4 regions of the Bacillus sp. mrc49 genome follow, and region 4 is predicted to be linked to each of the others. Evidence: riboswitches for the same ligand, from Rfam matches in the RefSeq annotation. Region 4 holds a riboswitch; each other region holds the start of a gene.
What was found. Region 4 has a riboswitch for cobalamin ahead of metE (5-methyltetrahydropteroyltriglutamate--homocysteine S-methyltransferase). Riboswitches for the same ligand answer to the same signal wherever they lie in the genome.
Positions count from the first base shown of each region.

Region 1: linked by a shared signal. The riboswitch ahead of CVN76_RS16690 (ABC transporter substrate-binding protein) and the one ahead of metE (5-methyltetrahydropteroyltriglutamate--homocysteine S-methyltransferase) in region 4 are both predicted to bind cobalamin.
Region 2: linked by a shared signal. The riboswitch ahead of CVN76_RS26565 (ribonucleoside-diphosphate reductase subunit alpha) and the one ahead of metE (5-methyltetrahydropteroyltriglutamate--homocysteine S-methyltransferase) in region 4 are both predicted to bind cobalamin.
Region 3: linked by a shared signal. The riboswitch ahead of CVN76_RS19230 (acyl-CoA dehydrogenase family protein) and the one ahead of metE (5-methyltetrahydropteroyltriglutamate--homocysteine S-methyltransferase) in region 4 are both predicted to bind cobalamin.

Region 1 covers NZ_PHNG01000703.1:7,313-14,049, reverse strand. Annotated here, with positions in the region: partial or broken gene CVN76_RS16700 (ABC transporter ATP-binding protein) at 1-414, opposite strand, end outside; gene CVN76_RS16695 (FecCD family ABC transporter permease) at 407-1,474, opposite strand; gene CVN76_RS16690 (ABC transporter substrate-binding protein) at 1,437-2,408, opposite strand; cobalamin riboswitch at 2,560-2,734, opposite strand; gene CVN76_RS16685 (polysaccharide deacetylase family protein) at 2,812-3,675, opposite strand; tRNA gene CVN76_RS16680 (tRNA-Arg) at 3,895-3,968, shown strand; gene CVN76_RS31080 (hypothetical protein) at 4,425-4,565, shown strand; partial or broken gene CVN76_RS31820 (DNA topoisomerase III) at 4,639-4,982, opposite strand; gene CVN76_RS16675 (DNA topoisomerase III) at 5,100-6,737, shown strand, end outside.
Region 2 covers NZ_PHNG01000800.1:42,744-50,870, forward strand. Annotated here, with positions in the region: gene CVN76_RS26540 (hypothetical protein) at 115-606, shown strand; gene CVN76_RS26545 (cold-shock protein) at 805-1,002, shown strand; gene CVN76_RS26550 (hypothetical protein) at 1,065-1,232, opposite strand; gene CVN76_RS26555 (flavodoxin domain-containing protein) at 1,344-1,763, opposite strand; gene CVN76_RS26560 (ribonucleotide-diphosphate reductase subunit beta) at 1,753-2,805, opposite strand; gene CVN76_RS26565 (ribonucleoside-diphosphate reductase subunit alpha) at 2,851-5,148, opposite strand; cobalamin riboswitch at 5,285-5,464, opposite strand; gene CVN76_RS26570 (manganese-dependent inorganic pyrophosphatase) at 5,759-6,688, shown strand; gene CVN76_RS31280 (hypothetical protein) at 6,776-6,922, opposite strand; partial or broken gene CVN76_RS26575 (SulP family inorganic anion transporter) at 7,009-8,091, opposite strand.
Region 3 covers NZ_PHNG01000710.1:780-8,906, forward strand. Annotated here, with positions in the region: gene CVN76_RS19225 (NAD(P)-dependent oxidoreductase) at 1-161, opposite strand, end outside; gene CVN76_RS19230 (acyl-CoA dehydrogenase family protein) at 177-1,883, opposite strand; cobalamin riboswitch at 2,138-2,333, opposite strand; gene CVN76_RS19235 (glycoside hydrolase family 2 protein) at 2,425-4,287, opposite strand; gene CVN76_RS19240 (MFS transporter) at 4,316-5,809, opposite strand; gene CVN76_RS19245 (ArsR/SmtB family transcription factor) at 6,169-7,086, opposite strand; gene CVN76_RS19250 (hypothetical protein) at 7,168-7,350, opposite strand; gene CVN76_RS19255 (histidine--tRNA ligase) at 7,447-8,127, opposite strand, start outside.
Region 4 covers NZ_PHNG01000791.1:25,035-33,161, reverse strand. Annotated here, with positions in the region: partial or broken gene CVN76_RS25480 (aminopeptidase) at 1-263, opposite strand, end outside; gene bcp (thioredoxin-dependent thiol peroxidase) at 220-690, opposite strand; gene CVN76_RS25470 (potassium channel family protein) at 753-1,172, opposite strand; cobalamin riboswitch at 1,371-1,563, shown strand; gene metE (5-methyltetrahydropteroyltriglutamate--homocysteine S-methyltransferase) at 1,717-4,023, shown strand; gene CVN76_RS25460 (acyl-CoA thioesterase) at 4,020-4,508, shown strand; gene CVN76_RS25455 (ABC transporter permease) at 4,553-5,338, opposite strand; gene CVN76_RS25450 (ABC transporter permease) at 5,343-6,134, opposite strand; gene CVN76_RS25445 (ABC transporter ATP-binding protein) at 6,185-7,192, opposite strand; gene CVN76_RS25440 (hypothetical protein) at 7,346-7,666, shown strand; gene CVN76_RS25435 (glutamate-1-semialdehyde 2,1-aminomutase) at 7,810-8,127, shown strand, end outside.

The DNA.
Region 1 (6,737 bases), on a different contig from region 4:
CCGTTCGAAATGAAGATCCTGGAATTCGGCCACTCCCGTTTGTTTCATCACCCGTTGGACAATCCTTTCATCCTCCTCAGACCAGCTGTGGAACCAGCCTGTTTGATGGGCGTACCTCCCAAGCGAGACCGTCTCCTTCACCGTATACGAAAAAGCCAATGAGGAATGTTGAGGAAGCACCGCAATGACCCGTGCAAGCTGTTTTGCCGAATAATCCTGCAAATCTTTTCCTTTGATCCGTATGCTTCCTTGCTTGTAAGCAAGCACCCCACTGAGCATACTCAACAGCGTCGTTTTTCCGCTGCCGTTTGGACCGAGGATCCCGAATAGTTCTCCTTTTTGAACGTCGAAAGAGACGGAATCCAAAACGCTTTTGTTATCGTATCCACCCGTTAACCCTTTAACTTCAAGCATCCGTCCTACCCACTCTCCGTCTCCTTAATAAAATGAGGGCAAATGCAGGTGCCCCGATCAGTGAGGTGATGACCCCGATCGGCAGTTCCGACGGGGCGATGATCGTCCGTGCCACAAGATCTGCCAAAATCAAGAACCCGCTTCCTACCAGCAATGATAACGGAAGCAGATGCCTATGATCTGGCCCCCATATCCTCCGGACCAAATGGGGAATCACCAGCCCTACAAAGCCGATCGTGCCTGAAACGGCAACCGCTGCGCCCGTTAATATCGAGCCCGCGATCAGGATCCACATTTTCCGCCTCTGCACGTCGACACCTAAATGTTTTGCCCGGTCCTCCCCGAAGGTCATCGCATTCAATTCCCTCGTATTCATGATCAGAATCAACGAGCCAATGATGAAAAACGGCAGAATGATTCCGATATAATTCCACCCGCGCATGGACACGCTGCCCATGAGCCAGCCGATGATTTGTCTTAATTCCTCCCCAGTCAACGCAATCATCAAGGATATGAAGGCGCTTAAAAACGAGCTGAAGATGATTCCGGTCAAAATGATCGTTTCGACCTTCATCGATCGATCCATTTTTTTTGCGAATGTCAGTACACAAAAAATCGTGATCACGGAACATAAGATGCTCAATGCAGGAAGCGTATATAAACCGATGAACGGGAGTGATATATTCAGGAATAACGTCACCACTGCCCCGACTGATGCTCCTGACGATATCCCGAGCGTGTAGGGATCGGCAAGCGGATTCCGGAGCAGCCCCTGAAATGCCGCACCCGCGATCGCCAAGCATGCCCCGACCAAACCTGCAAGCAATACACGCGGCAAACGGATGTTCATCACGATATTCGTCAGCATCACATCGGGATCAGCGGAAATCGGCAAATGAAAAATCTCCTTGCCGATTATTTGCATAAGTACGGGGATCGGTACGGACACCGAACCGAATGAGATGCCGATCGTACTGGCAAAAAGTAAAAACAATGACGCAAGCAAATAAGCAAGCGCCCATTTAGTTGTCAAATACGTTCGGATAGATTGATTTGGCAAGTTCCTCTACTCCCTCTATTAAACGTGGACCTGAACGGGTCACCAAGTCGGAATGGACATCAAAAACTTGGGCATTCTTAACCGCCGTAACGTCTTGCCACCCTTTTCGGCCCGTCACTCCACTTACCGGGTCTTTTGTGTAATAACCATAAGTCGTAATGATGACATCCGGATTGGCTGCAATCATCGACTCTTCATCCATTTTGGCCCAGCCATCCACATCCGCTGCAGCATTGTCAGCTGAAATCATCATAAGCATTTCATTCATGAATGTATTTTTACCAGGTGTATAGATATCCGGGGACGGCGAAACCTCCACTAAAACGGTCTTCCTTTCCGATTCCTTTACCGATTTGGCCTTCTCGGAAATAACCTTCAGCTTCGTTTTCATGTCCGTGATGATGTCTTTTGCCTTAGCTTGCTCGCCTGTTGCCATCCCGATCATATCAATGGACTTGTACACCTCATTGAAGTTTTGGGCATCATTGACTACAAGCACATCTATTCCCGCATCCTTAAGCTGCTGGAGCCCCTCCTTCAAATTATGGGCACTCGATGCATGGGCAAGAACAAGATCGGGCTTCAAGGAGACGATCAATTCCGTGTTCATCTCCATGCCGCCCACTTTTTCGATATCCTTCGTTTCTTCCGGGTAATTATCATTGTCGGACACGCCAATAACCTTATTACCTAAACCAAGCGCAAAGACCACTTCCGTATTGCTTGGTATCAACGTAACGATTTTCTTCGGTTTTTCTTCTATCGTCACCTTTTCACCCGTTGCATCTTTAATCGTAACCGGGAAGGCTTGTTGTGTAGCCTGATTCGTCTGCTGCTTTCCTTTTCCTTCATCGGCCGTGCCGCTGCAGCCAACCATCATGCCAGCCGTCAGCAACATCACCAGTATCAGGCCAAAAATCTTCTTCACGTTCATTCCCCACAATCATTTCATTTAGTTTTAGCCCGCCTTAAGCGAGGACCCCATGACAAAAAGCATCCCCCGTCAAACGGAAGATGCTTGTATGGCAACAATATCATGAAGGACTCTTTACAGTCTGCCACACACCTCCCCATCCGCGTGGGTCACAGGTGTACGAATCTTGGCAGGTCTCCTGGCTCATGGTCATCGTCAACGGCATCTTCCCATATCCCAAACAGTGGCATACAGCCGTCAGCTCCCATATACAGTGGCGGGACCGCGCTGGCATTGAACCAGCTTCCCTTTTAAGTCATTTAGACACCAAATCGTTCATATGTATATAATTTTCACTGCTTATCATTATACACCATGCAAGAAGCGATTATTGGAGGATTTTTCACAAAACGCCTGTCCAGCTTCAGCGATTGGACGCATTTTCAATCAGTGATGCAAATCCCCCGACGGATAATCCCGGTGAAATCCGTACGCGATGCAGGGCATGCATCCCTTGATCACTTGTTGCCCCGCCAGGTTCGGTGGTGACTGCCATCTTGTATCCCGCTTCTTCCGATAACCTGAGGCTCTCCTCGTTATAACGGCCGACTGGATACGAAAGTACCGTCGTCTCCTGGTTCAGAATGCGATCGAATAAATCCTTGGACTGGACCATTTCAGCTTCCTGCTGCCCGGAAGTCATCCGGTTCAGCTCAAGATGGTTGATTGTATGACTCTCGATGGAAATCCCATCCGCACTCATCTCCATCATTTGATCTTCCGTCAGGTGATGAGCTTTACCAATGGACTTCCCGATCATGAAGATGGTCGCTTTCAACTCATATTCCTTCAATATAGGAAAAGCCTCCGTGTAGTTATCTGTATAGCCATCATCAAAAGTAATCCAGACACACTTTTCACTTGGCATTATATTTTCGCTTAAAACGAGAAAGGCTTCATTAGGCGATAAAGTCTGGTAGCCATTTTCCCGAAGCCAAGCCATTTGCAGCCGGAATTCCTCCTTCGGCACCCGAAGGTTATTCCCCTCCGAAATACTATGGTACATCAATATCGGAAGCCTAACCTCGGACTCGGCCCTTATCCAGCCACTCGTATCGATTCGTTCAGGACTTGCTCCATCCTCCGAATCTATTTCGGCCTCATTCTCCTCTGCTGCAGCCACCTCGATATTATCTTCCGCAATCGGCGCAGCCGTCTTTTTACCTATTTTCTCTAAAACACCTTGTGAACAGCCAGCTAAAATAAAAGCCACAAACACTGCTGCCATCCATACCAATCTGTATTTTCCCACTATCATTCTCCTATTTTTTTCTAGCATAATAGTACCAGAAAACCAACGAATAATAAAGTATTCCAATTAACGCAATAAAAGGTAAAAATTATCGTTAAATGACCCGCCAGGCATTTTTTTTCATAATTATAAGCTACTCACTTGAAAAGTTTGCCTATAACCAATATAATAAACAAGTCGTCGACCTTTTAATATGTCCCAGTAGCTCAGCAGGATAGAGCGACAGCCTCCTAAGCTGTAGGTCGTAGGTTCGATTCCTATCTGGGACGCTAAAAAAAACCCCTTACATGTTAAGGGGTTTTTTGTTTTATATAACAGTTTCTTGCCTAAAATGAAAAATCAAATTGCAATATAACCTTTTCACCCTTTCAATAAAATTCTGTAAGTGTTTCTATGACACGTTGTTTTTCTAAGATAGAACATACAGGAAAGCTAAAGGACGACGAATATATAGAAAACCTTGGCGTGAAATGATGTTCGCGCAGGATTGCGAAAAAAATTCAAAATAAATGTTTCAACCTGTCCTACCCGGGTATATAAATACTGTAAGACATTCTCAACCAAAGGAGATGATGTGCATGAGTACAATCAGAAGCCAATGGAACAAGGAGAATGACGCAGCGGTGTTTAGTCCCGGTGATCAGCGTTAGAGTCAATTGAAGCGTTAGATGCTAATCAAAATGGGAATTACTACTCTTCTCATCCAAAGGAGGAAGATACTGATCATGAGTATTTACAGCCGATGGAATCCAGAGAATGATGAAGCGATTTTCAGTCCAGGTGATCAGCAGCCATTCAGTACGCTCATACGAGTAGATTCCGAAAAACACACAAAAAAAATGGACAACACACTTGAATATGAATGACATGGCACCGTACTGAATGAAATTTAGTCGAAGCAGTAATATACAGAAAAAGGATGGAGCGAATGCTCCATCCTTTTTTCTTGTGCGCACTGCAGGCATACGGCGCATTTGTTACACGTGAAACACTTTCCTTGTGGCCGCATTCACGATCCTGACAGACAAGCATTTCCCCCTTTTCATTATTCACTACACGCATCAGCCTGCCACATGATCTTGCTTGCATTTCTGGCGCATATCGTCAATGAAAACCTGTTTGGCAAGAATTCCTTTTGCAATCGCCGTTAGCTTTTGCTCCTCCTGTGCCGTCTAAGCAGGCGACCTCAGGTCTTCAGGCGCCAACTCGAGGAGTTGCTTTCCTTTTGAATTTACGTGAAGGCCCTTCCCTCTCTTTTCGACCAAGAAGCTTTCGAACAGTTGCCACTGTCCCGATCCCGGCGGCTTCGTTTCAAGGGCTCAAATGAACTGTATAGGCCATTCCCTCTTTGAAATTATGTTATATTAGACGGTAAATAGTTAGTAAGGGAGTTTGAACAAATGTCAAAAAGTGTGGTAATTGCTGAAAAGCCTTCAGTTGCACGTGATATTGCGAATGTATTGAAGTGTAATAAAAAAGGCAATGGATTTTTAGAAGGCGATAAGTATATCGTTACGTGGGCATTAGGTCATCTGGTTACTCTAGCAGATCCAGAGGCATATGATATGAAATTTAAAACATGGAAGCTGGAAGACCTGCCCATGCTTCCTGAAAGCATGAAGCTAGTTGTCATGAAACAAACCGGAAAGCAATTCAATGCTGTTAAAACACAATTGAATCGCAATGATGTGAATGAAATAATCGTGGCGACTGATGCGGGGAGAGAAGGAGAATTAGTTGCACGATGGATCATCGAGAAATCAAAAGTGAATAAGCCCATCAAACGTCTCTGGATTTCTTCCGTAACGGATAAAGCAATTAAGGATGGGTTCAATAACTTAAAGCCTGGTAAAGAGTATGAAGACTTATATACTTCAGCAGTAGCACGTTCGGAAGCGGATTGGTATATCGGTTTAAATGCAACCCGTGCCTTAACGACAAAATTCAATGCGCAATTAAACTGTGGACGCGTTCAGACACCGACGGTTGCAATGGTTGCAGCGCGCGAAGAGGAAATTGCGAATTTCAAGCCGCAAACCTATTATGGAATCGAAGCCCAAACAGATGGACTTACGTTAACGTGGCAAGATGAAAATGGAAATAGCCGCAGCTTTAATAAAGAAAAGACCGATGCAATCGTGAAATCACTTGGAAGTAAGGATGCGACTGTTGTTTCCATTGACCGCAAAGCAAAGAAAACATTCGCACCTGGTCTATATGATTTAACAGAGTTACAACGGGATGGGAATAAACTCTTTGGCTATTCTGCTAAAGAAACATTGAACATCATGCAAAAATTGTATGAGCAACACAAGGTCTTGACTTATCCGCGTACGGATTCACGATATATATCATCCGATATCGTTGGTACGCTTCCGGAGCGTTTAAAAGCCTGTGCCATAGGTGAATATCGTCCTCTTGCAAATAAGGTGTTGAATAAGCCTATTAAGACGTCAAAAGCATTTGTCGATGATAGTAAAGTCAGTGATCACCATGCCATTATTCCGACCGAGGGTTATGTGAATCTTTCAGCCTTCACTGACAAAGAACGCAAAATCTACGACCTTGTCGTGAAACGTTTCTTGGCAGTTTTATTCCCTGCGTTTGAATATGAGCAATTGACGGTGCAAACGAAAATTGGTGATCAAACGTTTATCGCTAGAGGAAAATCCGTGATTCATTCCGGCTGGAAAGAAGTTTATGCAAACCACTTTGATGATGAAGAATCAACAGAGGATGTAAAAGAGCAGCTATTGCCTCGTATTGAAAAAGACGATGAATTAAAAACAAAATTAATCACTCAAACGTCAGGCCAAACAAAGCCACCAGCACGCTTTACGGAGGCGACTTTACTATCAGCAATGGAAAACCCTGCGAAATACATGAAAACAAACGATAAGAAGCTGGCAGACACGTTGAAATCAACGGGCGGACTTGGAACAGTCGCCACCCGTGCCGATATCATCGATAAGCTATTCAATTCATTCTTATTCGAAAAACGCGGCGGCAAAGAAATCCATATCACATCCAAGGGGCGT
Region 2 (8,127 bases), on a different contig from region 4:
GGCGTACCCGGAATCAAAGTTCCCGCTTAGGCCTGCCTGGAGGGAGATTATTGTTTCTTATCAGTCTGTGTTATAATCGACAAACAAGATGAACTAATGAAATGAGGAAGAAATTTGTTAACATTTGAAGAAAAATTAAGCATTATCGAGACTTTCACGGAGTTACAGCGAAAAGACGTTTCATTGGGGCGTGTGAACTTCCATTATCCAGAAAGCGTTCAGGAGAAAAAGATAGTCGTTCAGCACTTGCATCCCAATGGCAATGGTTTCGTTTATGCAGGACATATGAGAAAAAAAGACACAGACCGTAAAGGGTTCATCAATATACGTGACTATGAGGAAGCGGAATTAAAGGAATTGATCCGGAAAAGCATGGACTATCTATCTGAACCTGCGATTGAAATCGAAGAGGAGGATAACGAGTTCGCTAGGTTGGAAGGCACTTGGATTGGCAGGGAAAAACAAGAGCTTTCGCTAATCAGGGAAGATCAACTCTGGAACGTGTACTCCGGTTCGAATTTGGAGGAGTGTTTCGAGAGCCCGATCGAGGCAGAGCGCTATTTGCTTGACGAAGGCTTTCGTCAAAGCAGGAAGCGGGAAATGTAGAAATTTAGGATAATTTGTCGCTTGAATTACTGTGATAATCTTGTTTTTTTAGGATTTTCCATGATATAATATGGGTAATTATTTTTGTTCGGAATAAGTTTGATAGATGGATTTACCGTTATAGGATTCCTCTTGAAACATTATCCAGAACCAAAAATAGTAATAAAATGGATTTTTCCAAACACAGGAGGAACTATCATGGTACAAGGTAAAGTAAAATGGTTTAACGCAGAAAAAGGTTTCGGTTTCATCGAAGTTGAAGGCCAAGACGATGTATTCGTACATTTCTCAGCTATCCAAGGCGAAGGCTTCAAAACTCTTGAAGAAGGCCAAGAAGTTTCTTTCGAAATCGAGCAAGGCGCTCGTGGACCACAAGCAGCTAACGTTCAAAAATAATTGAACGCCTATAAAAAAAAGACTCCGTTTTTATGGAGTCTTTTTATTTTTTTCCTTCATGTTCAACCTTCTTTTTTCCTCGACATTTCCTTTAGAACTTTATCCAGTTTTTCCTCAATCCGTTTTGAACGATTAAAATGCCCGGATAGGTAAAACGCGATGAAAATAACGAATGCGACAAGTACCAGCATAAAAACGATGGGCAATAACTGAGCAATAGTAGCGGCCATGATGGTCTCCTTTTTTCCTTCATTATACATCATCCTTTTCCATACCGTGGCAGAATTGTGCCAGGTTTAAACAAACGAAAGGGGATATACGGATCGCATATCCCCCTTCGTTCAATTTTGAAATAATGAGGTAAACTTTTGTAATCTGGACAAGTCTGAATCCTGATACATTTGTTCTATCTTCAAGGTGACCAATAACTGACTCTTGGCAAATAACATGTCCCGAAAATGATCGACCGCTCCACAAAAATGATTGTAGTTCGTTTCGCCAGTCCCAAAGACCCCTGTTTTTAGGGAAGCTATCGGAAGTTGCTCCAGTTCTTCATAAAAGGCAGCCGATTTAGCCGGCAGCTCTCCATTGCCCCAAGTATAGGTACCCACGATCAACGCATCGTAATTCGGCAAAGTGCGTAAATCGAATTCACTCATGCGATATAGTTCAGCGTCAGGCAATAGAGAACCGATGGCCTCGGCGAGCGCTTTCGTATTGCCGCCTGCAGAATGATAAACGATGGCAATCCTATAATTCATCGAACCCATTGCTGGCATTTACTTGACTGTATGTTCTTGATTTTTGTTCGAAGAAATCGGTTTTGGTCAGTCCGATCGATTCATCATCGAAGGTTTTGATCCATGGCATCGGGTTTTCGTCATACTCTTTATACAGATTGTCGAGGCCTAACATGCGCAGCCGTTTGTTGGCGATATATTCGATGTACTCATTGAATTCTTCCAAATCGAGGTCGGCTTTCGTTTGAATGTCCTCAAGCATGTATTCGGACCATTCCTTTTCAAGTTCGACGGCTTTTTCAATCGTTGTGTAGATGAATTTCGTGTTTTCTTCATTATTCAATTCAGGATATTCATACATCAGGATTTGAATGAGCATTCCGATGAAATCGAAATGAACCATCTCGTCACGATGGATGTACGAAATCATCGTAGCCGAACCGGTCATGACATTTTGCCGTCCTAAATTGTAATAAAATGCGAAGGCCAAGTAGAAATAAATCCCCTCGAGGTTTGTTGAATGGATCAAAGCCTCGAATAAGTGCTGAGGGCTTGGATCGTCCACGAAGGTTTGATAGGCATCCACAATCGGCTGATTTCGCTTTATCACTTCCGGATGTTCTTTAATGCGGTCGAAAAGCTGTTTTTGCTTGCCTACCGGGATCAAGGAAGCAAGGATATACGAATAAGATTCATTATGGATCGATTCCTGCTGAGCCATATTGGCAAGGATTGCCTTTGCTGCAGGGTCCTTGATGTATCGAAGGATTTCCACCAAGGTAGGCGTTTGCAGGCTATCCATCCCAGCAATCATCGTCAGGATATCAAGAAAGGCGTCCTGGATATCTTCATCCATTTCTCCCCACTGCTTTTTATCCTGAATCATGTTCACGCTAGATGGCTTCCAAAAATTATTGATGAGCTGTGTATAGGTATCATAGAATTTTTCATACTGAATATCGTTCCAAAGGAGAAAGCCTGAAGCTTCTCCTTTGAAAACACCGGTCGCTTTAGTAGGATGCGTAGGTTCGAGCATCCTGATTTTTTTTATATGATTGGTCATTCGTGAAAACTCCTTTAAAAATAAATTACTGGGTATGAGCGAACGTTAACTTGAACAGCTTTCACACGCATTGTCATATTCGGAAGAAGTCGAACGAACGTAATACGTTGATTTCAAGCCGCTTTCCCAAGCCGTTAAGTGAATATCCAATAAGACTTTCGCTTTGATCGTGTTGTGAACATATAGATTAAAGCTGATCGCCTGGTCAATATGCCTTTGGCGGGCTGCGTTTTGCCTGATGCTTTCCAGCTGATCCAAATTAAAGCGTGTTTTTTTATAATATTCATACGTATTTGGCGTCAAACCAGGTGCCGTTACCTTGAATTTGAAGTTTTTCTTTTCTTCATAAAATTCTATTTCATACAATGGATCGATTCCATCAGTGGAATTGCCGATTTTAGCAGTAGATGAATTAGGGGCAATGGCCATTAAGTAGCCATTACGAGTCCCATGCTCCTGTACGTTCGTTTTTAAATCGAGCCATTTCCGATCCGTATAGTCACGCAGCTCGAAGTATTCCCCTGTGTGCCAATCCGAACCTTCGAAATATGGGTAAGATCCTTTTTCCTTTGCCAACTCGTTGGATGCCTTGATTGTTAAATAAGCGATCTTTTCGTACAATGCATCGGCATAGTGAACGGCCTCGTCGGATTCCCAATAAATATTTTCTGTGGCAAGTAAATGATGCCAGCCAAACGTTCCTAAACCAATTGCCCGGTACCGTTTATTCGAAATCGATGCCTGCTTGACCGGAAGATTATTCACATCAATGACATTATCGAGCATCCTGACTTGAATGGGGATCAATCTTTCCAAAACATCGCTGCCCACTGCACGAGGCAAGTTAATGGATGATAGGTTGCAGACAACGAAATCGCCGCTTTTGCGAACTACAACGACATCGCCATCTTCTGTTTCATATTCATCCGTGATCGTCGTTGGGCTTAGGTTTTGAGCAATTTCGGTGCAGAGGTTGGAGCAATAAATCATCCCTTTATGCTTATTCGGGTTCTTCCGGTTCACTTCATCGCGGTAGAACATATATGGAACGCCTTCTTCTAATTGAGAAATCATGATGCTTTTCATGATGTCCAACGCGTTGATCTTTTCAAAGCTGTAGCTTGGCAGCGTACCATTCTCTACGGCTTCGACAGCAAGAGCATAATGGTTCCTGAAGCTACCTTCGCCTTTTTTCTCGTCATATAGATCTTCAAGTGAGAATCCAAGGGTTTGCTTGACTGTATGCGGGTCAAAAAGGTACCATTCTTTCCTGTCGCGTACAGCCTCCATGAACAAGTCGGGAATGCATACACCCGTGAAAATATCATGTGCCTTTAATCTGTCATCCCCGTTCTGCGTCTTCAAATCGAGGAAGCTCATGATATCTTTATGCCAAGCATCCAAGTATATCGCTATCGCGCCTTTGCGCTGACCTAATTGATCAACACTGACGGCTGTCTGGTTAAATAGCCGGATCCAAGGAGTCGTACCCGAACTATTGCCGGAGAAACCACGGATATCGGAACCAAGTGAGCGAATCTTCCCGACATACAGGCCGACACCGCCGCCGAATTTAGACACCTTGGCAGCATCGTAGTTAGCTAGATAGATGCCGTCGATGGAATCTTCAATGGCGTCGATAAAGCAGGAGCTTAATTGTCCATGCGCTTTACCTGCGTTCGAAAGTGTAGGGGTGGCAACGGTCATATAAAGATTGGACATGGCCCAGTATGCTTCTTTTATAAGTTGCAGGCGGTGCTCCGTTTCTTCCAAACGCATGATTTCCATCGCGATGATCATGAAGCGTTCTTGGGGGAGTTCGTACACTTTGTCTTTTTTGGGACGGGCAAGGTAGCGATCGTTTAGTAGGTAGATGCCTATGTAGGAAAATAGTTTATCCTTTTCAGGGTCGATCACTGAACCAAGTTCTTCAATTTCGGCTTTAGTATAAGATGATAGCAGCTCGGCTTTATAAACTGGATAGCGTTGGCCGTCTTGCAGCTGCGACAGGTCCTGGATAAGGTCATAGAATGGACCATAACTCATGCCTTGATAACCTCGATTGGCCTGTGCATCCCTGTACATCGTATTCAATAGCTCTTTAGCTGCAACGAATGTCCAATCCGGGGCATCGATATCCACGCTCTCAAGAGCAAGCTGAATCAGTTTCTTTGAAGCCTGTTCATCGGTTGAATCACTTTTGCGTTCAAGCCATTTTGTAAAACGCTTTTTGAATTTCTCCATATCGAGACGGCCTTCAAATTCCTTCGACAGCATCTCAAGCTGAAGGGAATTCGTTTCAGTATCATTCTCGCTTATGGTAGAGTTATATGTTTGAGTCATTAAGAATCCTCCTTGTAAACTTCCGGTAATAAAAAAACCGCCCAACGAGTTGAGCGGATCAAACGACAGCATAAAAGAGCCATGAATAAAATAGCCGTTATACGATCGTTTCATCATCTCAATCCCCGAAGAATAAGAACGTGAAAAATTCAAGGCAGGTCTCCTGACTCATGATCATCCTACTTTGAGTCCTTCCCGTATAGTGAGCCATACAGTGGTTCCTCATTTCGTCACATTCACAGTTGCGGGGACAGTTCCGGGTTTGCACCGGATTCCCTTTTCAGCCATCACTGGCACCTTGGATTGTAAAAAATTCTATATATAGTTATCAGTATTGTTTTAATAATCAATATCTAGTATTTCTGCTTATATTATCGTAAGCCATATGCGATGATAATTCAACTAATATATTTGAGAAAAACCAACCCTTATCTATTGACAAAGTGAAGGCAGGGGGAAGGCGAATGAAAGATTTTCTTGGCGAAGTGGCAATTCAAGCACTGAATTTAACGGATTTTGTGTTAAAATGAAGTGTAGCGTAAAGGTGGCATTCCCTTGGTGCGATTTGGGGATTCACGGAAAAATTTTTATGAAAAAGGGGATTTAAATCTTGGATAAAGTATTAGTTTTTGGACATAAAAACCCGGATACAGACACGATTTGTTCCGCAATCGCTTATGCGGATCTGAAAAAGCAATTAGGTATCAATGCTGAACCAGTTCGTCTGGGTGAAGTGAATGGCGAAACTCAATATGCGCTGGACCAATTCAAATTCGATGCTCCTCGTCTTGTCGAAAAAGTGGCAGGGGAGGCGGAGACCGTAATCCTTGTCGATCATAATGAACGCCAGCAAAGTGCTGAGGATATTGACCAAGTCCGTGTGCTGGAGGTTATCGACCATCACCGCATCGCTAACTTTGAAACAAGCGATCCTTTATATTACCGTGCAGAACCGGTAGGCTGTACGGCAACTATTTTAAATAAAATCTATAAAGAAAATGGAATCGAAGTCCCGAAAGCGGTAGCAGGGCTGATGCTATCTGCCATCATTTCCGATTCTTTATTGTTCAAGTCCCCGACCTGCACTGAGCAAGACGTTGCAGCGGCCATGGAGCTGGCTGCCATTGCCGGAGTGAACGCTGAAACTTATGGATTGGAAATGCTGAAGGCAGGAGCTGATTTAAGCGACAAGACGATTGCGCAGCTGATCACTCTTGATGCAAAAGAATTCAGCATGGGAATGGCAAAAGTGGAAATAGCCCAAGTCAATGCTGTAGATCCGAATGAAGTCCTTGCTAAGCAAGCTGAATTGGAAGCGGCGATTGAAGCGGTTATCGGAGTGAAGGAATTGGATTTATTCCTATTCGTCGTTACGGATATCCTGACAAATGATTCTGTAGCCCTAGCTCTTGGAAGAGCAGCGAATGCAGTCGAAAAAGCCTATAACGTTACATTGAACAATAACATCGCCGTTTTGGAAGGCGTGGTCTCGCGCAAAAAACAAATCGTGCCTGTATTAACGGATGTATTCAGTAAATAAGTAAGTGAAAAGGGTGCTGCTGCACCCTTTTTCCATACCCCAAAAAAGACGGAAACATTACGAATGATCATGTTTCCGTCTTTTTGCTTAATTCAAGGAATCCTTTTCCTTTTCATAGGCGATGACAATCAATTCTTTATTCGCTTCCTCGCCAAGCTTGCTTTCAAAGCTTTTCAACTCATCCAATAAATCTGGTGAAAGATTGGCAGCCGTATAATCCTGCTCGGGTGTCATGCTTTTCGCTCCCTTCCATATCGACATATTTCCTGTTATTTATTCTGTCGGTTTTGAAAAGTTCTATTCGCCAGCAAGATCCTTCTTCAGGATATTTTACTAATTGAGCTGGCAAGTTTATCAAGCAATAAGGAGCTTTCCAGATCGAGGCCCTGTACATGTACGGAAATGCCTTGTTGCTTATATTTATGGACAACCGTATCGACAGCAGCGACCGCAGAAGCATCCCATATTTTTGAATGGGAAAAATCAATGATGATCGCATTTACATCATCATTAACTTCGAATTTTGAAACAAAGTCCTGCACCGAAGCAAAAAAGATTTGTCCTCAAATCATTTTTTCTGCCGTTTTTTCAACCGTCACCTTGGATATTTTGGCCGAGAAGAAGATCATGCTCAAGAGCACCCCGGCAAAAACCCCTTTCGACAAATCATGCGTATATAGGACGATGAGGACCGTTACAATCATCACGGCTGCATCCGTCTTTGGCGCTTTCTAGTTCCTCTTTAATGAAGACCAGTCAAATGTACCGATGGAAACCATGAACATGACAGCAACGAGTGCAGACATGGGGATTTTTATTAGGACGCCATTCAATGCGGAACGCGCCTGCCCCAAATGTGGAAAGCCTGCCTCTTTTTGATTCCGGATTGCCCGATCATCGCACATCCGCCAGGAATAACGATGGCCAAAGTCTCGAATGTCAAAGGGACGTCCGGTAGCATGAATATGGGGAGCGCTTCGGTAAATTGCCCTATATCCCCAACCGTACGTCCCGTCACCCCGGTGGATATGGCGGCGATCGTCATCAATACGATGGCAACGAGGGGGGAAGGGAGCCTTCGTAAGCAGCGGAAAAAGATGAATGATCGCTAATGATACGGCGGTCATGACATACATGATCCAAGATTCACCTACGAAATGGGTAAGCTGTGCAGTGAAAATCAATAAGGCTAAAGAATTTACAAAACCAGTCAATATCGTTGCAGCAAGTAAATGGTTTAGGCCATGATCTTTCACAAGGTCGACCATGACGAGTGCCATTGCTCCAGTGGCAGCAGAAATCATTCCCGGCCTTCCGCCGACAAAAGAGATGACGATGGCAATGCAGAGTGAGGCGTATAGACCGACCATTGGGTCAACTCCAGCAATGATCGAAAACGCAATGCACTACGGGATCAATGCCAAGGCAACGACAATACC
Region 3 (8,127 bases), on a different contig from region 4:
ATAGTTTCAACCGATACGCCAATCGTTCCTCCTGATTGATGAAAGGACATTTCAGCTTCTTTGTTCAAATCCATTCCATACACAGTAAAATTAGAAAGTAGTAAACTTTGCGACATAGGCAGACCCATATTGCCCAATCCGATAAACCCGATTTTTTTCATTAGGCTTCACTCCGTTCACACATTATATTTTTCTTGATCAGCCATTCTTTCTGCAATTTCACGTTTTTGTATAAATAGATTCCTAAAGAGGGGAACAGCAAGGCTGCGAACTTCTTCCAACAATACTTTTCTGCCTGCTTCGCCCGACTCCGTTCCCGTTAAAATCAACACAGCCATCTCTTCAACTCTGCGATATCCTTCTTCACAGATAACGTTCGTCATATTATTTTTCAGCCGCTCTTTTTCCATCCCGTTCTTTTGTATCGCTTTTTCAGTGCGAATGACCGCAGATTCCATCACATGAATTTCCTTCACCATGTCTGCAAGCAAACGGGAATATTCTTGTTCCTGTTGAATGTTGATATTGGCATGTATCAATGCTTTCAAAGATTTGTGAAGAAGCATGTTAGAAATCTGGATGTATTGCCGGTTTCGGTTCGCCTCCTCATCAAATAGAGGGTTTAACCATGTGCCGCCGTTTTGAAATCCTTTTTTCATCAATAGTTTGGCAATGGTCAGACGGTTTATTTCATTCGTTCCTTCAAAAATCCGGCTAATCCGGGCATCCCGATATAATCGTTCCACTTCATACTCTTGCATGTAGCCATAACCGCCATGAATTTGTAAAGCCTCATCCACGATTCGATCAAGGATCTCGGAGCAATGAACCTTATTGATCGCACATTCGGCTGCATAGTTTGCCAGTTTTCCCAATTGTTCATCGAGAGGTTCGTCCGTTTCGAATACGTTGTCCAAGCTATCAGCCGTTCTGTAGGCCGCACTTTCCGCTCCATAAATCGCAATCGCCATATTCGCAATCTTTTCTTGTATCATCGAAAAACCTATGATCGTCCGGTTAAATTGTTTACGCTGTTTCGCGTAGTTAATGGCAAGCTCCAATGCTTGCTTGGATGCTCCGATGTTAGAAAAGGAAAGCTTCAATCGCGCCATGTTTAGAATATTCAATGCTACACGATGCCCTTGCCCGACTTTTCCCAAAACATTCTGCGCCGGTACACTGACATCTTCCAAAATTAAAGTCGCTGTCGAAGACCCTTTTATCCCCATTTTCTTCTCTTCTGGACCGACGGAAACCCCTTTGAACGTTCTGTCTACAATGAATGCAGTCATGCTGTTATTTGTTTTGGCGAAGACAACATATACATCGGCCACTTGTGCGTTCGTGATCCACTGTTTTTCACCATTTAATAGCCAGGCTGTCCCCTGCTCATTCAAGACCGCCGTCGTTTTAGCGTTAAGCGCGTCTGATCCCGCGTTATTTTCCGTTAAGGCATAAGCACCAATCCATTCTCCTGATGCAAGTTTTGGCAAGTATTTTTGCTTTTGCTCTTCTGTTCCGTAATAAACGTACGGGAGGGTCCCTACACCTGCATGTATATTAAAGGAGACGCTGAAAGAACCGCCAAATCCCATTTTCTCGGCCACAAGCCCTGAAAGCTTTTTATTCAGGGACAATCCGCCATACGACTCTGGAACCTCTACGCTGAGTAAGCCGAGCTCTCCCGCTTCTTGAAACAATTTTTTCACCTTGCCGTTATCATGCCGATCAATCGAATCCAGCAGGGGCATTACTTCGTTTTTGACAAAGAGCTCTGTAGTCTTTGATATGAGATGATCTTCCTCATTAAAATCCTCTGGTGTAAATCCTGCCGTGTCCAGTCCATGAGGAAATAAAGGTTCGTTACATTGAAGTTCACCCATTTCTTTCCTCCTCATTTCAACTCATCGCCCTCTTCTCTCGGGCAGGCTCCTAGTTTATTGTAAGCCCTTTCAATATTGCTCACATACACTACTTTTTCTGTACAGCTCCTGATAATGATCAAAATAAAAAAACAACTTCCAATAAAGAAGTTGTTAAGTTCGAATTGATACGTAAATAAACATGTTTTCCCATGACAAAATAAAAACATGCAGATCAATCGCTCGCACTTAACACCCCCTATCCTCGTAGGTATAGATGTGTGCTGAAACAGGCAGGTCTCCTGGCTTATGATCATCACTCCCCGAACCTTCCCATCTTCATGTTTCTGAAGACAGTGGTTTATCCGGATCGCTCCCAAATACAGTTGCGGGACAGCGTCGGGCTCTAACCGACTTCCCTATTATGTAGATGAAAAAATATCAATCTACACCTGTTTCTACACGTATGAAGTTTTCCAATCAAACATATCAAAAATTTAGTCAATTTACAAATAATTTCATTAATAGATTTATTTACCTTTTAATAACCAAAGCTTATAACCTAGTTGAAATCAACTGCAATTTTCTCCTCGGAACAGCTCCCTGCTTTGTTACTCCCTGCATTTTGAACAATTTGACTATGATACTGGTTGTTGATTTCTTTTATCTTGTTTAAGTCACACTTAGGCTGACGATCATAAGTCAGCAGTCCGTTGATTTCTTGCTCTACATCCGTAAGCTGTGTGTAGCAATATCCATGAATTGACCTTGATTGTTGGACAGCCGCCATAACCCTCGCATAATCGTTAATAAACTCATCTTCAGTCGAAGAGCTCGTATAGCCCCACCCCTCACTTTCACCAACCTTGTAGGCAATTCCGCCGAATTCCGTTAATAAAATGGGTTCACCTTGATGTTGATAACCTTTTGCATAAATAGACCACTTCGTCGACATCGAATCTAATAAATTGTCTTTTGTAGATAAGTCATCTACAAAACTTCGATACTTTTCAAACTCTATACTAGTCCCATGTTGATAATGGTGAACGGCACAAATATCAGTCTTAGTCATTTCCCATCCATCGTTAGAAATGACCAATCTCGTAGTATCTAACGAGTGAATCAAATAATACAATGCTAAGGAATGAGCTTGTTGTTGTTTATTTAAATGAATATGTGGCACTCCCCAGCTTTCGTTTATCGGAACCCAAGTAACAATTGAAGGGTGATTATAATCTCGTTCAACGATCTCGATCCATTCCTTTGTTATGCGGCTAGCTGCTTTTTCACTATACATTGGAGCGGCAGCACATTCCCCCCACACTAAATAGCCCATTTGATCAGCCCAATATAGAAACCGGGGGTCTTCAATTTTTTGATGCTTTCGACAGCCATTGAATCCCATCTCTTTTGCTAAGCGTATATCCTCTTTATAAGCTTCGTCGCTCGGCGCGGTCAACAATCCATCAGGCCAATATCCTTGGTCCAAAACAAGCTTTTGATAATACGGTTTATTATTTAAATAAACCATTCCACGTTCTGTATGAATTTTTCGCATCCCAAAATAACTCTCTACCCTATCTAGAGTTTCATTACTTTGCTCCAATTCCAACACGACATCGAATAAATTAGGAGATTCAGGCGACCAGGCCCACGTTTCATCATGAAAATGAAAGGAAGTTCTGAATATATGCTGCTGATACAGCTCAACAGCCCTTTGTGTATGTGATTCGACCAATTGGACAGAATCATTTGCAATCAATTCATCTTTGAAGTAAATCTTATACCGCAAAAATTGTCCTACCTTAAATTCCGAAACTTCCGCATTGATGATCACTGTTCCATTATCTAAGTCGGTTGTAAATCGTACCGTTTCGATATGTGATGGATTTACAGACTCAACCCAGACAGTTTGCCAGATGCCAGTGGAGTTTGTATACCATATTACTTCTGATTGTTGTTTCCAATACTGTTTACCTCTTGGTATGGTTTCGTCTGTTTGCGGGTCAAACACTCTAATGGTGATCATTTGCGCTTTTCCCTTATTAAGATAGGGAGTAATATCAAATGAAAAACTCGTATGCCCGCCTTCATGCCTTCCGACAAGCTTTCCATTGATAAAAACCGATGCTTCGTAATCCACTGCACCAAAGTGCAAAATATTTTTTTTGTTCCTCATTTCTTCCGGTAAAGAAAATTCCTTTTGGTACCAAACATATGGGTGGAAGCCAGTTTCTTCAATGCCACTTAATTTAGATTGGTAGACGAATGGTACTTGTATCGTTTTATTGGTTTCCAGATTTTTATTAAACCAATTTTCCATCAGCCCTTTGTTCTCATCATCAAATGCGAAAGCCCATTCACCATTTAAATTCACCCATGAGCTTCTTACAAACTGTGGTCTAGGATATTCATGACGTTTCATTTTACCTCTCCTTTTTAACCTATTGAATTTAGATTCCCTTTTTCTCTAATTGTGCTTGTATTTCCTCCATTTTTTTAATGTGATATAGCGCTTCTGATTGGTTATTTTCAGTTAGGGCATTCAAACGGGAATTTTTATGTTTTATGAATTTCACAACTTCCTTGAACTCATCTTCAGAAAATTTGATATAAAAGCTTACGAATAGTTTCAGGATATTACCAATTGCAGGTACAAGGATGCAAATAACAAATATCCAGTGGAGAGTACTATTTGACTGGCTCGTTACTGATGGTGTATATCCGATAACTGTTAATAAAAAGCCCGATAAGCCTAGTGCAAATGCGGTTTTTAACTTACCGGTAAATGTTTGGAAACTAAACACAAGTGCCTCTGTCCTGTTTCCTGTTTTATACTCACAATATTCGACACTTTCACCAATCATATTTGGAATAACGGAAGATGCCATTGTTCTAATAAAGCTTAATGCTACGAGTAAAATGATAACAAAGGTATGATTTTCGTATCCTAGGATAAATAAACTACAGCGTAAAATAGTGTCAAGAATTAATTGTGTTTGAAGTATCCATTTCTTTTTAAACCTTTTTGTTAGCATAGGATAAAATACCAAGAAGATAAATCCGAACATTGACCAAAATGCTACAGTTGCCTGGTTTTGTGCATCTCCTAGGTTCCAGACGAAGAAATAGGTTATTAACGCCGTTTGCAGATCCCAGAAAATATCAAGGAAGAAGATGATGCAAATCACAAATAAAGGCTTTGCACTTCTAACCGTTTGCACCATTTCTTTAAACGAAACTTTTTCAATATGCTTGCTTCGTCTCTCTTTCGTAAAGGAATAGCCAAAGATCATCATTGGAATAGTAGTGACAGACAAAAAAAGCATAGCCCATGGCAGTCCTTGCATAAACGCAGTATTATTGGCAACATCATACCCCAAAATATGATGGCCGATATATTTAGCCGAAATGGGTACGAGCAAGCCAGGTAATAAAAACCCTAAATTCACGCCTGCGTTTGCAACTGTTACAGCTTTGGACCTTTCTTGACCGTCATTACTCATTGCCGTAGATAAGGACCAGAATGGAACGTCACTTAAGGTATATAGAACTCCCCATAAAATATAGGTAATCGAGATTATTGCCAACAAAACTTGGCCATCAAGCGACCATGGAATGAATAGAATCATTGTGGATGCAACAACAGCAAGGGAGCCCCATTTCATCCAAAGACGAAACTTACCTTTAGGAGAATTCGTTTTATCAATTAAAGCTCCCATAAAAGGATCAATAACAGCATCCAATATCCTCGATACCAAAAATAATCCGCCAATGAATGAAGCGCTAACAAAAAGATAATCTGTATAAAAAATTGCAATGAATGTACCCACCATTGCATAATTTAATACTTGTCCGAACCCATAGAAAAAATAGGCAATATATTCTAATAAAGCGATCTTCTCAACGGACTCAACTTCTGTTTTTTTTTCTAACGCCATTTCCATGATTATTCCTCCTAGCCCAAAATATCCAGCTGGTCTATCCGTTACTTGATTAATCCAAAATCTCATTCCTATAAACCTAATGCATTACCTTATAGAAATCCCCCCTCCCAAAATACCCTATTAAAAACCAACGCCTTTCTGCTCAATTCCTCCAGATAAGTAAAGCGCTTCCACAATTAATTCATATTATTACATTTTATTTGTAACATAACAAGATATTTGTAATAAAAATATGCAAATAAAGTAAATTATTGTTGCTGGTGAAGGGGAATAAAAAAAACCATCACACTATAAAAACAGTGTGATGGTTTTTTTATATGTAGGTACGCATGCCGTTATGTAGTTTCACTCACCTATGATTAAAAGGATTTATGGCAAATTTTCATGATTATACCTTGATCATGGTTTCCGAATTTTTCTCCAAATAGATTAATTCCCCCTTTATTTTTTGCATCTTTTTTCACTCCCAATTTCAGTGAAATGTATGGTTGTTCATGAAGTCCCAACTCGTCGATCGTTATTGATGATATTTTTTCACCATCAATGAAACAACCTTCCCCATTGATTTTCCATATTTTCAAAACACCATATTGAGTATCTTGTTGTGGCCACCAACTGGGTGTCAATAGTCCCCTTTCTCCTCCAAAATCTCCAGGTGACGTCCAAAATCCGATTTCTACACCGTTTACCCAACAAGTGATATCTGAAGGCCAATCTGATTGATGACTGGGCGCCTCAGAGCATAATTCAACAGAAAAGCTCAACTCTCCTACTTTTGCGCTGTTAGGGATTCTATTTGGAAAATGATACTCAACGAATCCGGATCGAAACCATATTAGCTGGGCATTTCTTCGGTCTGGTTCGTAAAATGAGCGGGGATCATCATTTACATGAATCGTCCCCGTTTCACTTAATAACCCGCATGTGGGCTCAACTTCACAATGGACATACTCACCGACCCCAAGTTTGAAGATAATATGAGAATCATCTGTATCAGGCGTTTTTTCAACTAAATCTATGATAATTCGATCATACCGTTTATAACTTACTTTTTGGCTGCCTCTTCCTGGAATAATCTGAGTCGTGATGACTCCGGAATTTTCTAACTTTTTAACATTTACAGCTGTAGTTGAAAAAGGAATGTTCAACATATCGGATAAATCATTTATATTCTTAGGCCCTTCCGATAAGATGCGTATAATGGTCATACGGTGCTCATTCGATAATGCTTTACAAATATCCAATGCTTCTTCAAAAGTTACATGCAGAGTCCTCATACTTACCTCCAATTTCTACAAATAATGTTGTACTACTGATTCCTTTATCCCTCTAACATTATTGGAATGAAAGGGATATTTTCATGTAAAATCGTTAAATGCCATGTTTGTTGCTTCTCTATACTCAATGTTTAAGGTACGTATATCTATTCTATCTTGATTCATAGCTTGCTGTAAAAATTCATTTGCTAAATCTTTCACAACTTTTCTTTTCTTTAAACAATTCAATTTATCCTTAACAGCTTTATGTCCCGAACCTTCCATGCGCTTAATCAAACCTTTTTATAAAAAAAGCTGCCTAAAGACAGCTTCCTTCCCAATCTAACGTCCTCGTTTCTTTAATTAATGCCTCGTCCCTCATCAGCCTTCACTGAACGAAAAAGGCTCCATTCTTTCTTCACCAGAGAACATATCTTTAATTTTAATTTGATTATTTTTCACCTCGTTCTCTCCTATGATGATGACATTACGAAATTTCTCTTTATTTGCTTTATCTAAGGCTTTGCCGAGCCTTTTCTTTCCCATTTCATATTCCACCTTATAGCCTTTATCCCTTAGGTGCCTTGCGACTAATAATGCTTGCTTTTCGGTATTTATCGGGATCACATAAAAATCCACATCAGGATTTTCCACGATATTTTCCTTCGAAGATAGTAAGGCCGTATAAATAACATCCAGACCCAATGAAATCCCCACCGTTGAATAGCTTTCATTCGTGCCGATCAGTCCACCAATGGCATTGTCATACCTTCCGCCGCTGCCAATACTTGATTTAATGCTATTATCAGATAAAAATATCTCATAAATCGTACCAGTATATATCTCCAGCCCTCTTGCTAAAAATGGATTGAATGTACATTGCTCATCGACACCAAGGAATTCGAGATAAGATTCCAGCTCTTTTAATTCTGCTACTCCCTGCTTAATTTGTCCATTCCGTTCACTGAAAGGGTTGAAATAGCCCGAACTGGCATTATCCTCGGCGGTTATAAACCGAGTAATCGAATTGATGGTTGAAGGCAGCAGCGCTTGTTCCCTTAG
Region 4 (8,127 bases):
GCAAGCTGTTCTTTTACATTCCCTCGTAACAGGTGACGATTTATTTCATCGTCCTCCAGTTCTACATATGGAAAGGCCCCGACTCTGTAAGCTTCAACGATCAGCTCTTTAATCAGTGGCTTCGTGCGGATATGGCCCCTTATCAGGATTCTCTCTTTTGGCTTCAATCGTATTGAATGATGAATCAACTTGGCGGCGAGCTCCCTATGTCGCTCACCCTTATTTTTGGAGTTCACGAAGAGTTTCAAGAGCGTCTTCAACATGGCCTTTTACTTTTACTTTGCGCCATTCTTTGACGATCATGCCTTCCTTGTCAATCAGGAAGGTGGAACGCTCAATGCCCATATATTCCTTGCCAAAGTTCTTTTTCAATTGCCACACATCGAATGCTTCGGCAGCTTGATGACTTTCATCAGCCAGTAAAAGGAAAGGCAATCCATGTTTTTCAATGAACTTTTCATGACGCGCGGCTGGGTCCGGGCTGATGCCAATGATGACAGCATCCAATTCCTCAAAGTGTTCATTGTGATCCCGAAAATCACATGCCTCCGTCGTGCAACCCGGGGTCATATCTTTAGGGTAAAAATATAAAACAACGTATTTGCCCTTGAACTGCGAAAGGGAAACCATTTCACCGTTGTTAGCAGGTAAATGAAAATCAGGTGCTTTTTCTCCAATTTTAACAGTCATATTGAACCCTCCATTTTCTTCATTATGGTAAGGGTACCCAATAATCGAAAGAAACACAACTTTCATTTATCCTTCCTATCCTTCTGGTCCAGGTCGATCACCGTCCGAATCACGAATGCCGCCGGAAGCGTGTATCCGATGAATGCCTGTATTGTCGCTATCATCCGGCCCATGCCTATAGGTGCTATATCGCCATATCCTACAGAAAACATCGTCATCGCACTGAAATAAAAAGAAGTTTTCAGTTGTTCATAAAAAGTGCCATCCAATCGATTGCCCATATCAAGAATCACTGAGTGATTCTGAAGCTCGTATAATAAATAAATCAGTGCAAAACCAACCAATATCGTCGCATATAAATTGCCGAGCCAAAGCATATCTTCAAGAGAGAACTTTTTCCCCCCCGACTCGACAAGAAATAACGTCCGAATGCTCATCACCATGCAAAAAATGATTCCGGCAATCAAGATGTAGAAAGTCATCCCCCACGCCCCATTTCAAAACGCCCACTTCCTTATACATACTCCCTGTCCAATCAATATATTCTATTTTGAAAAGACTTCAGCCTTGTCATAGGGCTTGTTTACGAAACTTTTGCTTGTTGACCCTTTTGGTCGGATATGTTAAGATTGTCTAAATTTTTATAATAGTTTCTATTTTATAAATTTTTAACTTATCGAATTTCATATGTGGAAACAGGTTCCTAATGTTCATTAGGATTAAAAGGGAAGTCCGGTGTAATCCCGGCACGGTCCCGCCACTGTAATGGGAATGTTAGCGCCACCCGATATGCCACTGATCCTAAGGATTGGGAAGGCTTGCCGCTAATGATATGCCCTAAGTCAGGAGACCTGCCTGTTTCAACAACACTGTTTTAACCTACGGGAGATAGGGAGGTGTTAGGAACCTTTCATGTAAGTGGCAATTCGCTTGACACTTTATTTTAAGCATTTCTAACTTTCTCTTTTTGACTGTTAGGGGTGCTTTTTTTGTTGGATATCAATCAAATTCAAAGAATGTAGGAGGATGGAAATTTTGAAAAGTAGTAATCTGGGATACCCGCGCATCGGGGAAGATCGTGAATGGAAACGCACATTAGAAGCTTACTGGTCAGGAAAAATCGAAGAAACGGAATTCACATCGCAACTGGAAGCGATCCGGTTGGGCAACCTGCGAAAGCAAAAAGAGCAAGGCGTTGATATCATTCCTGTCAATGACTTTACTTTGTATGACCAAATGCTCGATACTTCCGTGATGTTCGGTCTTGTTCCCGAACGTTATTCCTCTTATGAAGGAGGCAGTGTCCCGCTATCCGTTTATTATTCAATGGCCCGCGGTAACAAGGACGAAGTCGCATCCGAGATGACGAAATGGTTCAATACGAATTATCACTATATTGTCCCGGAATTAAAACGCTCCCAGCTGACTTTAACAGAAAATAAGCCGCTTGCTGCATATCGGGAAGCCAAGGAGAAGCTGGGGATTGAAACGAAGCCGGTGCTTATCGGACCGTATACCTTCATCTCCCTTTCCAAAGGCTTCAATAAAGAAGATATCCCTGGCATCATCCTGAGCCTGCTCCCCCTCTATACACAAATATTGCAGGAGTTGGAGCAAGAAGGTGTGCAGTGGGTTCAGTTAGATGAGCCTTCCCTTGTTTCATCGATATCCAAAGATGATATGGAAACTGTTACATACCTCTATGAAAAACTGAATGAAGCGGCACCTCACCTGAACATCATGCTCCAAACATACTTTGATGCCGTGGAACACTATGAAGCGGTCACTCAATTGAAAGTTCAGGGAATCGGGCTCGATTTTGTTCATGATAAACAAAGAAATGTCCGCAATCTTGAAACGTTCGGCTTCCCGGCAGACAAAGTGCTTGGTGCAGGCGTGATTGACGGAAAAAACATTTGGCTTTCCGATTTATCGAGCAAGCTTCAATTAATCGAGACGATCAAGAACAAAGTGGCAGAAGATAAAATCTGGCTCCAACCCTCTTGTTCCCTGCTTCATGTTCCAGTGACCGTTCGCAATGAAAACGCGCTTGCTAAAGAAGTGAAGGAGGCACTTGCCTTCGCGGATGAGAAGCTAGAAGAAATCACTACCCTTGTCAAAGGCAGCAATCTAGGTTTGGAGGCAATCGTAAAGAAAGTGGATGCGAATAAATTGGCGATCCAAACGTTAGCCAGTTCCCAGGCCCGGAATCATAAAGCAGTACAAGCCGATGTAGAAAAGGTTAAATCCAAGACCTCGGGACGTCAGCTGCCATTTAAAGAGCGTTACCAAAAACAACGTGAATTTTTCAAGTTGCCTTTTCTTCCTTCTACAACGATCGGCAGCTTCCCTCAGACATTTGAAGTGAAACAAGCACGCAGTAAATTCAAAAGAGGAGATTGGACTGCTGCCCAATATGAAACATTCATAAATGATGAGATTGCCAGGTGGATCGAAATTCAAGAAGAAATCGGCCTGGATGTTCTCGTTCACGGAGAATTTGAACGGACGGATATGGTTGAATATTTCGGCCATAAGCTGGGGGGATTCGTCTTTCTGGAAAAAGGATGGGTTCAATCCTACGGTTCTCGTTGCGTCAAGCCCCCCGTCATTTACGGCGACGTTCATTTCATCGAGCCGATGACTGTCAGGGAAAGCGTCCATGCTCAATCACTGACAAAGAAAACGGTAAAGGGAATGCTCACAGGTCCTGTAACGATTTTGAACTGGTCATTTGTCCGTGATGATATTTCAAGGGAGAATGTTTGCTATCAGCTTGCCCTTGCCTTGGATAAAGAGGTACTTGCCTTGGAAGCGGCAGGAATCAAAATGATCCAAGTGGATGAGCCTGCACTTAGAGAAGGACTTCCATTGAAGAAAAGCGACCGGGAAGAGTATTTGAACTGGGCGGTGAATTCGTTCCTGATTTCCACATCGAGCGTGGAAGATACAACGCAAATCCATACGCATATGTGCTATTGTGACTTCAACAGTTTCATGGATGTCATCTCTTCCCTAGATGCCGATGTCATTTCCATCGAAACATCCCGCAGCCACGGGGAGCTTGCCTCCGCATTCGAGGAAAAGACATACGAAAAAGGAATTGGCCTAGGGGTATATGATATTCATAGTCCTCGAGTCCCGGCTGTGAAGGAAATGGTCGACATGATTGAACGAGGCATCAAGGTATTGGATAAAGACCAGTTTTGGATCAATCCTGACTGCGGCCTGAAAACTAGGGGCGTTCCTGAAACGGTTTCTTCCCTTAAAAATATGGTCGAGGCAGCCAAAATCGTCCGGGAAAATCTATTGGCCCAAACAACCGGCAAATGATCGAAAACGACGTAGAGATAGCACCAGGCCATCCCACACAGCAGTCAAGGACCTTTTTAACTGACCTTGTTTTCCCGCCTGACACAAATCATCACAATACCATTTTTGGCGGGAAGGTAATGGCATATGTCGATAAAATAGCCTGCATTTCGGCTATGCGCCATTGTCGAAAGCCAGTCGTGACAGCATCAAGCGACTCTTTTGATTTTTTGGCACCCATCAAGACAGGAGACGCGATTAACCTTGAGGCTTATGTCACATGTGCCCACCGCACTTCCATGGAGGTATTCGTGAAGGTGGAACGAGAAAACTTATTAACAGGTGAAAAGCAGCTTACGGCACGCGCCTTTTTAACGATGCTTGCCATTGATGAAGATGGTAAGCCGACCGAAGTTCCAATGGTAATACCGGAAACGGAAATGGAAAAACAGCAATATGCCGAAGCCCAGGCAAGATATATAGAAAGAAAGAATAAGCGTAAATAAACAAAAAGAAATCCCTTCAACCTGATGGCTGAAGGGATTTCTTTTTAGTTTCCTGCCCCGCGGTACCGCTTCACTCCCTGATTCCAAATGACGACGGATATCATGAAAAAGATAACCCCAATTACAGGTGTGGCGAATGCATACGCATACCACTCCTCTTTCCTAAGGAAATAGGATGCCGGATAAACACCGACAAACGCGAATGGCAGCACCCATGTAAGGACAAAGCGAATGATCTTATTATAAATATCGACAGGATAGCGTCCATAATTCCCGATATTATACATCATGGGCATGATGGAGGTTTTTGCGTCCGACCAGAACCCGATGCTTGCTATCGCAACGAAAATGGCTGCATAAGCAAGCGCCCCTCCAATGGCAAAGATGATGAAAAGAATCGGATCATACCAGGCAAGCTCCAGATTCAGTGATGCCCCAGAGTAAAATATTATGATCAAACCAGTCACAACACCAAATAATGATTCAAGCTCGATTCTTTCCAAAATGACTTGAAACAGGCTATGTATCGGCCTTGTTAATATCCGGTCCATCTCACCCTTGACGATATAGCGATCATTGAAATCCCAAATATTGAAAAACGCTGAAAAAAGGGCGAATGGAATAAGGAAGAACCCATAGATGAATATGATTTCTTCGCGGCTCCAGCCGCTTAAAAACTGAGTATGGCCAAAAACGACCAAGATGAAAACCAAATTCACGACCTGATTCAGCAGGTCAGATAAGATTTCCATGAAGAAATCCGCCCGATACTGCAATCTTGTTTTCATATATTGACTCACATATTGAAAAAACATCGATACATAAAACATCCGATCAACCCCCTTGAATAATCAGCTGTTTTTTTGCGACTATCCATAAAAGCTGAATCGGTATTATGAGAATGATGCACCAAATGAACTGCTGTAAAAGCGCCATGCCAATTTCCCCTGAACTGTACCCGTTCGTGAAGATCATGCTTGGTACATAGCTGATCCCTTGAAACGGCAAGTATTTCATCACTTCCTGCGCCCATATCGGATAGAAACTGATGGGCAGCAATAGGCCGGAAAACAAATCGATGATGACCCGTTTAGCCCGGATCAATCCCGCGTTATTATAAAGGAAAAAGGTGGTGATCCCCGTCAATAAATTAATTTGGGTATTGATGATGAAGCTGAACAGCAAGGAAATTCCGAATATCGCCCATGTTGCAGGTTCGTTCGGCAGTTCAATCGGAAAAACCAAGGCTACCAGCAGCATGCCCGGGATCGAGAAGAAGAAGAAACGGAATATCCCTTCCCCAAGCCCCTGCATCGTCTTCATCCCTAAATAATTATAGGGTCTGATCATCTCGATGGCGACCTTCCCATCCTTGATTTCAGTGGCAATTTCGCGGTCAATGTTATTGAAATAAAAGGCCCTAGCCATCCAAGCAACCGCCACATAAGTTGTCATCTGCATACTTGAAAGACCTTCGATGGAGCTTTTTTCTCCATATATTGCATTCCATAAGAAATAATAAGCCCCGATATTAATGCTATAAATCAAAATGCCGGTATAATAATCCGTTCGATACGCAAGCATCATCAAAAAACGCATGCGAATCATTGCTAGATATTTTCCCAAGGCACTCTCCCCCTCCTTGATAGACACGTTGTTTCTTAATGATAAGAGAGTCAGACAGTGCCTTCTTCATAAATATTACGCACAATCTCTTCAATGGACGTCTCGTGAATTTTGATATCCTTTATTTTAAAATGAGATACGACAGCCGAGACAAGCTGGGAAATATGGTCACCTTCTTCTTTCAGCAAGGCGATGTATGTTTGGTTTTTCTCATCATAAACCCAGTTTGCGTTAAATGGGAGCGGCAAGGATTGCAATTCCTGAAGGGAAACTCCCTCAATGAATTGAAAATGAATCTGTTTTTCCTCAGCCCAGTTATCCTTCAGACTCTGCAATTCCCCATCATAAATGATCCTGCCTTCATCAAGCATGATCACGCGCTCGCAAAGCGCCTCAATATCGCCTAAGTCATGGGTGGTCAAAAGAATGGTCGTATTATATTTTTCATTGATTTCTTTCAGGAATTCGCGAATCTTCAGTTTCACGAGTACATCAAGCCCAATGGTCGGTTCATCCAGGAACAGCAATGGAGGATTGTGAATCAATGCTGCCGCAAGCTCGCAGCGCATTCGCTGACCTAGTGAGAGCTTCCGCACAGGTTTGTCGAGCAAAGGACCGATATCAAGCGTCTTGATGACATGCTCCATATGATCGTTATATTGTTCATCCGTTACCTTATAAACCTTTTTTAACAGCCTGAAGGATTCTTGAACGGCAATATCCCACCAAAGCTGTGAGCGCTGCCCAAATACGACTCCGATCGTCTGGGTGAACTTTTCCCTTTCCCTATGGGGGTTCATGCCATTGACCGAGATTTGGCCTGACGTCGGCTCCAAAATGCCCGTGAGCATTTTGATCGTGGTCGATTTCCCAGCGCCATTTTCACCGATATAAGCTACCATTTCACCCTTTTTTACAGTAAAATTGATATCATTGACAGCAGGGACGATCTTATAATTTCTTGTAAGTAAATCCCGGAAGGCGCCTTTTAAACCTGAACGGCTTGATGCCGACTTAAATTCCTTCCGCAACTGTTTCACTTGTATTGCATCACTCATCCTGTTACATCCTCCGTAATCTCTTGTCCTAATGCATTAGTTTATCCAACCTCAGCTTTTTAGACAATAAAAATGCCTGATGTTCCGCCCCCCCTTTTTTCAGGATAATCCTGACGTTGTAAGAGATACATATATAAAGGAGACAAGTATGCCATGAATATAAAACAATTATTATTATCACAAATCGAAAAGGTCGTCATTGGCCTTCGTTATGACTTCCTTTATGATGATGAATTCGGTCAATTATTATGCCAAGTCATTCAAAGGGATTCCGTTGGATCGATAGAAAGCACCCCCTTAAGTTTCCAAATTCATATTAATGAAGAAAAAGGCACCGGCAGCCTCATCTACTACCAAGCCGAAGGAGAAATGAACCGCCAATCCTTCGACATCGAAAATCCGGACTCCATCGTCGGCATCCTGACCTTCCTGACTGGAATTTTGGGACCGGATTCGATTTCCAGCAAAAAATAACGGACCATGGATTCAGCTGTTTCTAGGATTCATGCGAATTTTTTAAGGGTGGGTCACATTCCTTGGCCTCCACCCCCAGATTTCCGGACGAAAAAGTGCTATGATGAAGAGGAATATGTTTGTACTTTTAGGAGGTTTTAAGATTGGATTTTAGTAATTCGGAGCTTTTACATAAAGAGGCATTGGAACATATCGTCGGCGGGGTCAACAGCCCTTCGCGTTCATATAAAGCGGTAGGCGGCGGGTCTCCGGTTGCCATGGATCATGCCAAAGGTGCTTATTTCTGGGATGTCGACGGCAATAAATATATCGATTATTTGGCTGCATATGGTCCGATCATCACAGGGCATGCACATCCACATATTACGGAGGCAATCGTTAAAGCAGCAGAAACAGGTATATTATATGGAACTCCAACAAAGCATGAGGTCAAGTTCGCCAAAATGCTGAAAGAGGCCATA